DNA from 3 places in the Pseudomonas sp. GW822-FHT04C11 genome. Region 1 is predicted to be linked to each of the others. Evidence: predicted binding sites of a transcription regulator. Region 1 holds the regulator's gene; each other region holds the start of a gene.
What was found. The regulator sigma-54, encoded in region 1, starts transcription at its own class of promoters, with help from an activator protein. The targets are predictions, from matches to a motif close to ANTGGCATNNANNTTGCTNT.

Region 1 (3,273 bases):
CGGCACCGAAATTCATCCTGCTCGACGAACCTTTCGCCGGCGTGGACCCGATTTCGGTGGGCGACATCAAGCAGATCATTCATCACCTCAAGGCCAAGGGTATCGGCGTGCTGATCACGGACCACAACGTTCGTGAAACCCTGGACATCTGCGAAACCGCCTACATCGTCAACGACGGTCAATTGATCGCCGAAGGCGACGCCGAAACCATCCTGGCCAATGACCTGGTCAAGGAAGTGTATCTGGGCCATGAGTTCCGCCTGTAAGCACTGAGGTGCCTGGTCAGTCGCCGGAGCGCTTGCCCCAATAAAACTATACGTATTTATTGTTACAGCGCTCTAGGCAAACACTTCAGTTTCAGGCATATAATTTGCTTATGTTTGGCGCTCCGGCGCCCTGTAGTGGATGGCGCATGTGCGCCGGCGAATAAGGTGTTAAGCCCCTGCCATGAAACCATCGCTAGTCTTGAGAATGGGCCAGCAGCTGACGATGACACCGCAGCTGCAACAGGCCATCCGCCTGCTCCAATTGTCGACCCTGGACCTGCAACAGGAAATCCAGGAGGCACTGGAGTCCAATCCAATGCTCGAACGCCAGGAAGAAGGCGACGACTTCGATAACGCCGACCCGATGGCGGACAATATCGAGCAGAAACCCAACACCGACATCCAGGAACCCTCCTACCAGGAAACCGCGCCGACGGTAGACAACCTCGAGGAAGGCGACTGGAATGAGCGCATCCCTAACGAACTGCCGGTCGACACCGCCTGGGAAGACGTTTACCAGACCAGCGCCAGCAGCCTGCCGAGCAACGATGACGACGAATGGGACTTCACCACTCGCACTTCCGCCGGCGAAAGCCTGCAGAGTCATCTGCTCTGGCAATTGAACCTGGCGCCGATGTCCGACACCGATCGACTGATCGCGGTGACCCTGATCGATTGCATCAACAATCAGGGCTACCTGGACGAAACCCTCGAGGAAATCCTCGAAGCCTTCGATCCGGAACTGGACATCGAGCTCGACGAGATCGAAGCCGTCCTGCATCGCATCCAGCAATTCGAGCCGGCCGGTATCGGCGCACGCAACCTCAGCGAATGCCTGTTGCTGCAACTGCGCCAATTGCCAGCCAATACCCCTTGGCTGGCTGAGGCCAAGCGCCTCGTCATCGATTACATCGACCTGCTGGGCAGCCGCGACTACAGCCAACTGATGCGCCGCATGAAGCTCAAGGAAGATGAGCTACGCCAGGTCATCGAACTGGTGCAAAGCCTGAATCCGCGTCCAGGCTCGCAAATCGAGTCCAGCGAAGCCGAGTACGTCGTTCCCGACGTCATCGTGCGCAAAGACAACGAGCGCTGGCTGGTGGAGTTGAACCAGGAGTCGGTTCCGCGCCTGCGCGTCAACCCGCAATACGCCGGCTTCGTCCGTCGCGCCGACACCAGCGCCGACAATACCTTCATGCGCAATCAGTTGCAGGAAGCGCGCTGGTTCATCAAGAGCCTGCAAAGCCGCAACGAAACCCTGATGAAAGTCGCTACCCAGATCGTCGAGCACCAGCGCGGCTTCCTTGAGTACGGCGATGAGGCCATGAAGCCTTTGGTCCTGCATGACATCGCTGAAGCGGTCGGCATGCACGAGTCGACGATTTCACGGGTGACCACGCAAAAATTCATGCATACCCCACGCGGTATTTATGAACTGAAATACTTTTTCTCCAGCCATGTCAGCACCTCTGAAGGCGGCGAATGCTCGTCCACAGCGATCCGCGCAATCATCAAAAAACTGGTTGCAGCGGAAAATCAGAAAAAGCCGTTGAGTGACAGCAAGATCGCTGGTTTACTGGAGGCACAAGGCATTCAGGTGGCCCGCCGCACCGTCGCCAAGTACCGCGAGTCCCTGGGGATCGCGCCTTCGAGCGAACGCAAGCGGTTGATGTGACGGGCTACGCCATAGCGTTCCAGGGTGTGTTCGAAAGCTTTTCGGACACGCTCTAGTGGCAGGCAAGCCAGCCTGCCGCCTTATGCACTGGCAACGAAGGAGAAGCTGTATGCAAGTCAACATCAGTGGACACCAACTGGAAGTGACCGAACCCCTGCGCATCTACATCGGCGAAAAGCTCGACCGATTAGAAAGGCATTTCGACAAGATCACCAATGTGCAGGTCACGTTGACCGTCGAGAAGCTGCTGCAGAAAATCGAAGCCACGCTGCATATCCCCGGTGGAGAAGTGGTCGCCAACGCTGAGCATAACGACATGTATGCCGCGATCGACGCCCTGACCGACAAGCTGGATAAACAACTCAAAAAGCATAAGGAAAAGACCCAGAGCCTCCTCCAGGGCGCGACCGGTCGTTAACACTCCCAACCCATGATCCGACTTGAAAACATCCTGACCCCCGGCCGTTCTTTGGTGAACGTGCCGGGCGGCAGTAAAAAGAAAGCCCTCGAACAAATTGCCAACCTGATCGCCCGCGAAGTGCCGGGTCTGGCCATGCAGGATGTCTTCGAGAGTCTGGTCGCCCGTGAAAAACTCGGCTCCACCGGTTTTGGCAACGGCATCGCCATCCCCCACTGCCGCCTCAAAGGTTGCGAGTCGCCCATCAGTGCCTTGATGCACCTGGACGCTCCTATAGATTTCGACGCCATCGACGGCGCTCCGGTCGACCTGCTATTCGTTCTGCTGGTCCCGCAAGCCGCTACCGATGCGCACCTGGAACTGCTGCGCCAGATCGCCAGCATGCTCGATCGTAAAGAAGTCCGTGATCGCCTGCGCAGCGCAAAAAGTAATGAAGCCCTGTATCAGGTTGTCCTCGACGAGCAGAACGGTCACTAATCATGCGCTTGATCATCGTCAGCGGCCGTTCTGGCTCAGGTAAAAGTACCGCCCTCGATGTACTGGAGGACAACGGTTACTACTGCATCGACAACCTGCCGGCCGGCCTGTTACCGGAACTGGCCGAGCGCGCACTGATTCACACCGAACTGGCGCAACCGCTGGTTGCGGTTTCCATCGATGCGCGCAACCTGCCGAGCCACCTGTCACGCTTCCCGGAACTCCTGGAAGAAGTGCGCAGCCGGCACATTCAATGCGATGTGCTGTACCTGGACGCCGACGAAGAAACCTTGCTCAAGCGTTTCTCGGAAACCCGTCGCCGCCACCCGCTGAGCAGCGCCAACCGCTCGCTGGCCGAAGCCATCGATGACGAAACCAATCTGCTGGGACCGATTGCCGACCTGGCGGACCTCAAGGTCAACACCACCAATCTGAAC
Region 2 (3,273 bases), on a different contig from region 1:
CGGCCGTGGCGATGTTGAACCCCGGGATGCCCATGTTGTGCAGCCGGGTCAGGGTTTCAGCCGCGCTGTTGGTGTGCAGGGTGGAAAGCACCAGGTGTCCGGTTTGCGCAGCCTTGATCGCGATTTCGGCGGTTTCCAGATCGCGGATCTCGCCGACCATTATCACGTCCGGGTCCTGGCGCAGAAATGAGCGCAATGCCTGAGCGAAATCCAGGCCCTGCCTGGGATTGACGTTGACCTGGTTGATGCCTTCCATGTTGATCTCTACCGGGTCTTCGGCGGTGGAGATATTGATGTCGACGGTATTAAGGATATTCAACCCGGTGTACAGCGACACGGTTTTCCCTGAACCCGTCGGCCCGGTGACCAGAATCAGCCCTTGAGGTTGCTTGAGCGCCGCCATATACAGGTCTTTTTGATCGGGCTCGTAACCCAGCGCGTCGATGCCCATCTGTGCACTGGAGGGGTCGAGAATCCGTATCACGATTTTTTCGCCCCACAACGTTGGCAGGGTGTTGACCCGAAAATCGATGGATTTGCTTTTCGACAGGTGCATCTTGAGCCGCCCGTCCTGGGGTTTTCGACGTTCCGAAATGTCCAGGCTGGCCATCACCTTGAGACGGGCAGCGATGCGGTTGGCCAATTGAGTCGGCGGCCTGGCAACTTCGCGCAGCATGCCGTCGGTCCGTACCCGCACCCGATAGATTTTTTCGTAGGGCTCGAAATGCAGGTCCGAGGAGCCGCCCTTGATCGCGTCCAGCAGCATCTTGTTGACGAAGCGCACCACCGGGGCATCGTCGGAGTCCTGGCCGGTGACAGCGTCCTGGCGCTGGTCGTCGACGGCTTCGATGTCCAGGCCCCCGAGGTCGATATCGGCCATGTCTTCCAGGCCCGTGCTGTGGCTGTCGAAGAATTTCTCGATGGCGTCGCTGAGCTTGTCGTCTTCGACCAGGATCGCTTCGGTGGTGAGCCCGGTGCTGAACTGGATATCGTTGATCGCCTGCTGATTGCTCGGGTCGGAAATGCCCACGAACAGTTTGTTGCCGCGCCGCCAGAGTGGCAGGGCGTGGTGCTGGCGAATCAGCTTTTCACTGACCAGGTCTTTGGGCTGGGAGTCTTTGTCGAGACAGTTGAGGTCGAGGAAGGCGACGCCGAAATGCTCTGAGGCAATTTCCGCAACCTGGCGACTGCTCACCATTTTGTTCTGTACCAGATAGCTGACCAGGGAAACGCGATTGCGCTGAGCTTGCTGATACGCCTGTTGCGCGCTTTTGTCAGTGAGCAGTTCGGCCAGCACCAATTGCTTGGCCAGACCGCTGAGGGCGATGTCATTCATTCGATTACCAGGCACAGACCGTTCAAGACTTATAGCCTAGTCAACGGATGGAACCTCACCAGCGTTCTTGAGGTGACAAAAAGTGTCAGATAGTGCGGTTCTTCGGGGTATGTGCCGGGCTTTTACCGATCTGACACCCTGTAAGCCGGGGGCGCAGGGGTTGGCATGTGCTGTGCTTTGACTGGTTCAGGACATGAGATTTCGCCTCATGCATGGAGCCTGTTCTATGAATAATCAAAAAGGTTTTACCCTCATCGAGCTGCTGATCGTGGTGGCGATCATCGGCATTCTGGCGACGTTCGCGTTGCCGCTGTATTCCAAGTATCAGGCGCGGGCGAAGGTCACCGCGGGGCTGGCGGAAATTTCAGCACTGAAGGTGCCTTTTGAAGACATTATCAATCAGGGCACCGACCCGACACTGGCGCTGATCGGTGGTACGGCAACTACCGGTAACTGCACAATCACGGCATCGGGTACTGCTTCCAGCGGTGCAGGTACTATTGTTTGCACGATTGTCAATGCACCAGGTCCGGTGCTCAGCAAAACCATCACGCTGACGCGGACACTGGCCGGTGGCTGGACCTGCGCGACCACCGCGCTGCAGGACTACGCGCCCAAGGGTTGCACTGGCGTCTGATCCTGTATCGAAGCCTCAATGCCTCGCCTCTACGGACGCGAGGCATTTTCTCGACCGTTCGATGGCATCGCGGTAATTCGATAAAACCCGCAACTTGCATGTCAATAACGCCCGGGTCATGCATTTTGCATGACTCCAGGTATTTGGATTTTTTATAACGCATTGATTCTTATCGGTTTATTTGGCTATCTCAAGTTGGCACGGCCTTCGCACTGTCTCTGTTAACCCTGCTGAGAAGGCATGCAGCAGACTTTCTGGAAGAACAGGAGTTACTCGTATGAAGACGTTCGCTATCGCTGCCGCCGCTGCAACCGCTCTGACCCTGACCATGGCCAACGCTGCATTTGCGCAGACCACTCAAGCCACACAGTCGCCGATGGTGGTGGCTGCCGGTGAAATGACCAAGGCCGAGGAAGCAACTTCCGATACCTGGATCACCACTAAAGTGAAAAGCGATCTGGTCACCGAGAAGGGGATTCCTGGCACCGACATCAAAGTCGAAACCAACAAAGGCGTCGTTTCTCTATCGTCGAAAGTAGCCATTACCCAGTCTCAGAAAGATATGGCCGTCGCTATCACCAAGAAAATCAAAGGTGTCAAAGCTGTATCGGCTGATGGCCTGTTGGCCCAGTAAGACTGAAGGTTTCCCGCCGGAGCGGGGAGAAGCAAAAGATCGCAGCCTGCGGCAGCTCCTACAGACCATGATTTTGGCGTAGGAGCTGCCGCAGGCTGCGATCTTTTCCAATCAGTTTCCGCGTTTGCTGGTGATCCGTACCAGGCGGTTGCCTTCAAAGCGCAGGTATTGGTACATGCCGCTGTTCGGACCGTAGGTCCATTCCTCAACCGGGACTTCTTCCCGGCGATTGGCGCTACGTTTGTAGCCCAACGCATCACGTGCAACCGGCTCGCCACATTTGTGCAGCACTTCACTGGTGCGATCGCCGACGCTGATCAACTGACTGCCGCAGCGCAAGGTATCGGTCTGGGCTTGCACCTGGCTGGCGAAGAACGCCAGTGCCAGGCTGATCAGCAATCGGCTATTCATGCTTACTCCGCATCCAGGTGCATGGGCGTGACTACTCGGCCATCGCTTTCGGCTTCGCCCAGGTTAGCGTCAACGAAATACACCCGGTCATCGGCGAGCTGGGCTTTGTCGACCAGGTAGTCCTTGATGGTGCTGGCGCGATCCTGACCCAGTTGGCGCAGCAGCGCGGTGTCTGAAGACCAGAACTTGATCACGCCTTCACGCAGTTTGGCGGTGCGCTCTGCTTTGCCCAGTTGCGTCCATTCGGCCGGTGGC
Region 3 (3,273 bases), on a different contig from region 1:
GCGGTGGCCGCGGGCCCGACCAGCATTCCGTAACCACCGGAACCCTGGGTTTCCTTGACCACCAGCTCAGGCAGGTTCGCCAACACGTGAGAAAGCTCTGACGGGTTGCGACACTGCCAGGTCGGCACGTTCTTCAGGATTGGTTCTTCGTCCAGGTAGAAACGAATCATCTCGGTCACGAACGGATAAACCGACTTGTCGTCCGCGACACCGGTGCCGATGGCATTTGCCAGCACCACATTGCCGGAGCGATAGGACGACAGCAGTCCTGGAACGCCGAGCATCGAATCCGGATTGAACGCCAACGGATCGAGGAAAGCATCGTCGAGGCGACGGTAGATCACGTCGACGGCTTTCGGCCCGTCCGTGGTGCGCATGAACACCTTGTCGTCGCGCACAAACAGGTCCGCGCCTTCCACCAGCTCCACGCCCATCTCCCGCGCCAGAAACGCGTGCTCGAAGAACGCACTGTTGAAGCGCCCGGGAGTCAGTACCACGACACTCGGATTGTCCAGCGGGCTGGAGCTTTTCAGCGTGTCGAGCAACAGGTTCGGGTAATGATCGATGGGCGCGATGCGCTGGGCGGCGAACAACTCGGGGAAGAGCCGCATCATCATCTTGCGGTCTTCGAGCATGTAGCTGACGCCACTGGGCGTGCGCAAATTGTCTTCGAGCACGTAGTACGTGCCGTCGCCATCGCGCACCAGATCGACGCCAGAGATGTGCGAATAGATATCGCGGTGCAGATCCAGCCCTTGCATGGCGAGCTGGTATTGCTCGTTGGCCAGCACTTGTTCGGCCGGGATGATGCCGGCCTTGATGATGCGCTGCTCGTGATACAGGTCGGCGAGGAACATGTTCAATGCCTTGACCCGCTGAATACAGCCGCGCTCAACGATCCGCCATTCGCTGGCGGGGATGCTGCGGGGAATGGTGTCGAAGGGAATCAGGCGCTCTGTCCCCTGCTCATCACCATAGAGCGTGAAGGTTATCCCGGCACGATGAAATAACAGATCGGCCTCGCGTCGCCGTTGTGCCAAAAGCTCGTCAGGCGTTTCAGCTAACCAACGGGCGAACTCCCGATAGTGCGGGCGGACCAGGCCGCCAGCGTCGTACATTTCATCAAAATAGGTGCGGATCATGCCGTACTCCTTGTCACCCGGACACCTGGACTTCGCAAGGCCCGTGCCAGTGGCATAAACGCTTTACTATCAATCGGTTGGCTAATCACCGAAGACACGCCGCACCAATCCTGTGCAGTAAATGCCCCAACCCGTTCGTCCCCCGCTTCATTGCGAAGCAATGCTCATGGTCAATACCCGCCTAGCCAGAGTTGATTTCACGGCCTGTGTGCGGTTGCGATCCTTTGACTTCTCAATGTCCGAAAACGAAAACGGCCAACCCTGAGGTCAGCCGTTGCTGAGTGTTGTCGCTGTTCATAGTGTTATGCGAGTAGCCCTCGTACCTCCTGCTTGACGCCCCATCCTTCGATAATCCCCCCCAAAGGCTCGACCACCGCCTCAAAGTCCTGTTCAAAGTCACCGATGCCGCCATAAGTGGCGTACATCACCTTGCTCAACTCCAAATGCCAGGCACCGTCATCACGCACGCTGACCTGCGCATTCAAGGACTCACCGCGAAAATGCCCTGCCGCCCTGCGTGCCCGCTCCTCATCCGGAAAAATGGCGTAGAACTCGATGGGATGGAACCGTGAAAAATCAAAACCGCCTTCTTTCATGCGGCGCAGCACACTGCTGCTGATGTCTTCTTGATAGGCTGTGCTCATGAAACGTCCTCCTCAAACTGATGGATAGACTTTCCGTACTCCCTGCGCCCGCAACCGAATGGTGAGGGCGATACGGCAATCAAATTGCCGCCGGGAAACAAGCATGTAGCTGACAAGACCAGACCTTAGCGATCCATTCGCTGATCTCGTTTGCAGAGTAGCCCCAAGTCAGAGTTGCTGCCAAGGCCTGTTTGCGAGTCGCATCAAGTGGTTATGCAATTGGAGTGATACTGAGAATTTCAATGCTGTTCTGATCTTTCAGGCTTTTGACCGTCGGGTCCTCGGTTCGCCCCTCCAGATCATTGAGATCGAGCTCGGCCGGAACAGGGAGGAGTTTTGAGCGAATCAATTGCGCGGCCCGCTCCATCGTGGGTTTTTGTTCGCAATCGAATTGCTCCACGGTCTGCACGCCGTGATCATCTACGAAGGTGACTTCCCACTTTTGCATCGGTGCCTCCTTGGTAAAACCCACAGATGGGCTTACAACATCTCGACCCCGAATACCGGAAAATCGTTCCTCCTGAATCCATCGGTTTGATATGAAAAAGGCCGCCGGTTGGCAGCCTCTTTGCGAAAAGCACGGCATTACTTCTCGGCGCGTGCTTTCAGGGCTTTCAAGGTATTGAAGGGGGCGTCGACCACAAACTTGTTGGCCAGCCAGGACGGCACGCTACCACCTGGTTCGGTGTGAACCTGATAGGTCACTTCGACCTGGTCCGCGCCTTTTGGAACAAGTTTCCAGAAACCCTGGACCTGGGTGACACGAACAAAGCCTTTTTCTTCAGGCAGGTAGGTCGGTACGCCTTCAAGCTTACGCGTCAGGCTGCCATCGGCGCCTTCGACAGTAGTCACGTGCAATACCGAGTCACGAGCAGTCACCGGCCATGGGGTGCTGAACTGCGTGTAGGTCCAGCTTTGATCGCCTTCGTGCTTGAGCAACTTCTGCACCTTGCACTCATGAATCCAGGCACACGCGCCAGACACGTCTTCCTGAAGCGCGCGCAACTTGGCCACGGAGGTCTTCATTACGGTCACACCGCGGTAGGCCTTGTACTGAGACCCGGCGACTTCACTCAGGGAAACCTTGATTCCGTCCTCATCCTTGGCAGTTTTCCAGTCTTCGGCCTGGGCTGTCGTGGCCAACAGAACGGTCAAACCACACAACACAGCGATACGATGCAGCGAACCCATAGTCTTATTCCTTATTGTTGAAGTTCCGTTCGTTGAACACACTACGCCGCGGTCATTTTCTCCCACCAACCGATCAACTTGATGGCTTCTTCCCGGCTGTTGCCACACACCTCGACATCCGCCTGAAACGCGCCACAGACCGCCGGCCGTTCAGGCTTGCCGAAAATACGGCACAGATTATCGACAGACAGTTGCACACAACGTTCTCCCGCCGCTTTGCCGTTTGGCATGCCGGGGATGGGTGTGCTGATGGAAGGGGCAATGCAACAGGCGCCACAGCCTTCACGGCAGTTCAT

Region 2: AC1RJ3_RS02510 (pilin) is a predicted target of sigma-54. The motif match lies at 1,496-1,515, and genes of this name have one in related genera.
Region 3: AC1RJ3_RS27260 (circularly permuted type 2 ATP-grasp protein) is a predicted target of sigma-54. The motif match lies at 1,174-1,193, and genes of this name have one in related genera.

Annotation. Positions count from the first base shown of each region.
Region 1 covers NZ_JBXAMS010000016.1:17,665-20,937, reverse strand. The annotation lists gene lptB (LPS export ABC transporter ATP-binding protein) at 1-266, shown strand, start outside; gene AC1RJ3_RS22835 (RNA polymerase factor sigma-54) at 448-1,941, shown strand; gene hpf (ribosome hibernation-promoting factor, HPF/YfiA family) at 2,051-2,359, shown strand; gene ptsN (PTS IIA-like nitrogen regulatory protein PtsN) at 2,372-2,836, shown strand; gene rapZ (RNase adapter RapZ) at 2,839-3,273, shown strand, end outside.
Region 2 covers NZ_JBXAMS010000001.1:552,004-555,276, forward strand. The annotation lists gene pilB (type IV-A pilus assembly ATPase PilB) at 1-1,336, opposite strand, end outside; gene AC1RJ3_RS02510 (pilin) at 1,563-1,973, shown strand; gene AC1RJ3_RS02515 (BON domain-containing protein) at 2,251-2,607, shown strand; gene AC1RJ3_RS02520 (DUF2845 domain-containing protein) at 2,719-3,018, opposite strand; gene AC1RJ3_RS02525 (DUF748 domain-containing protein) at 3,021-3,273, opposite strand, start outside.
Region 3 covers NZ_JBXAMS010000022.1:80,167-83,439, reverse strand. The annotation lists gene AC1RJ3_RS27260 (circularly permuted type 2 ATP-grasp protein) at 1-1,142, opposite strand, end outside; gene AC1RJ3_RS27255 (ribonuclease E inhibitor RraB) at 1,445-1,786, opposite strand; gene AC1RJ3_RS27250 (hypothetical protein) at 1,998-2,234, opposite strand; gene AC1RJ3_RS27245 (START domain-containing protein) at 2,372-2,977, opposite strand; gene AC1RJ3_RS27240 (YkgJ family cysteine cluster protein) at 3,019-3,273, opposite strand.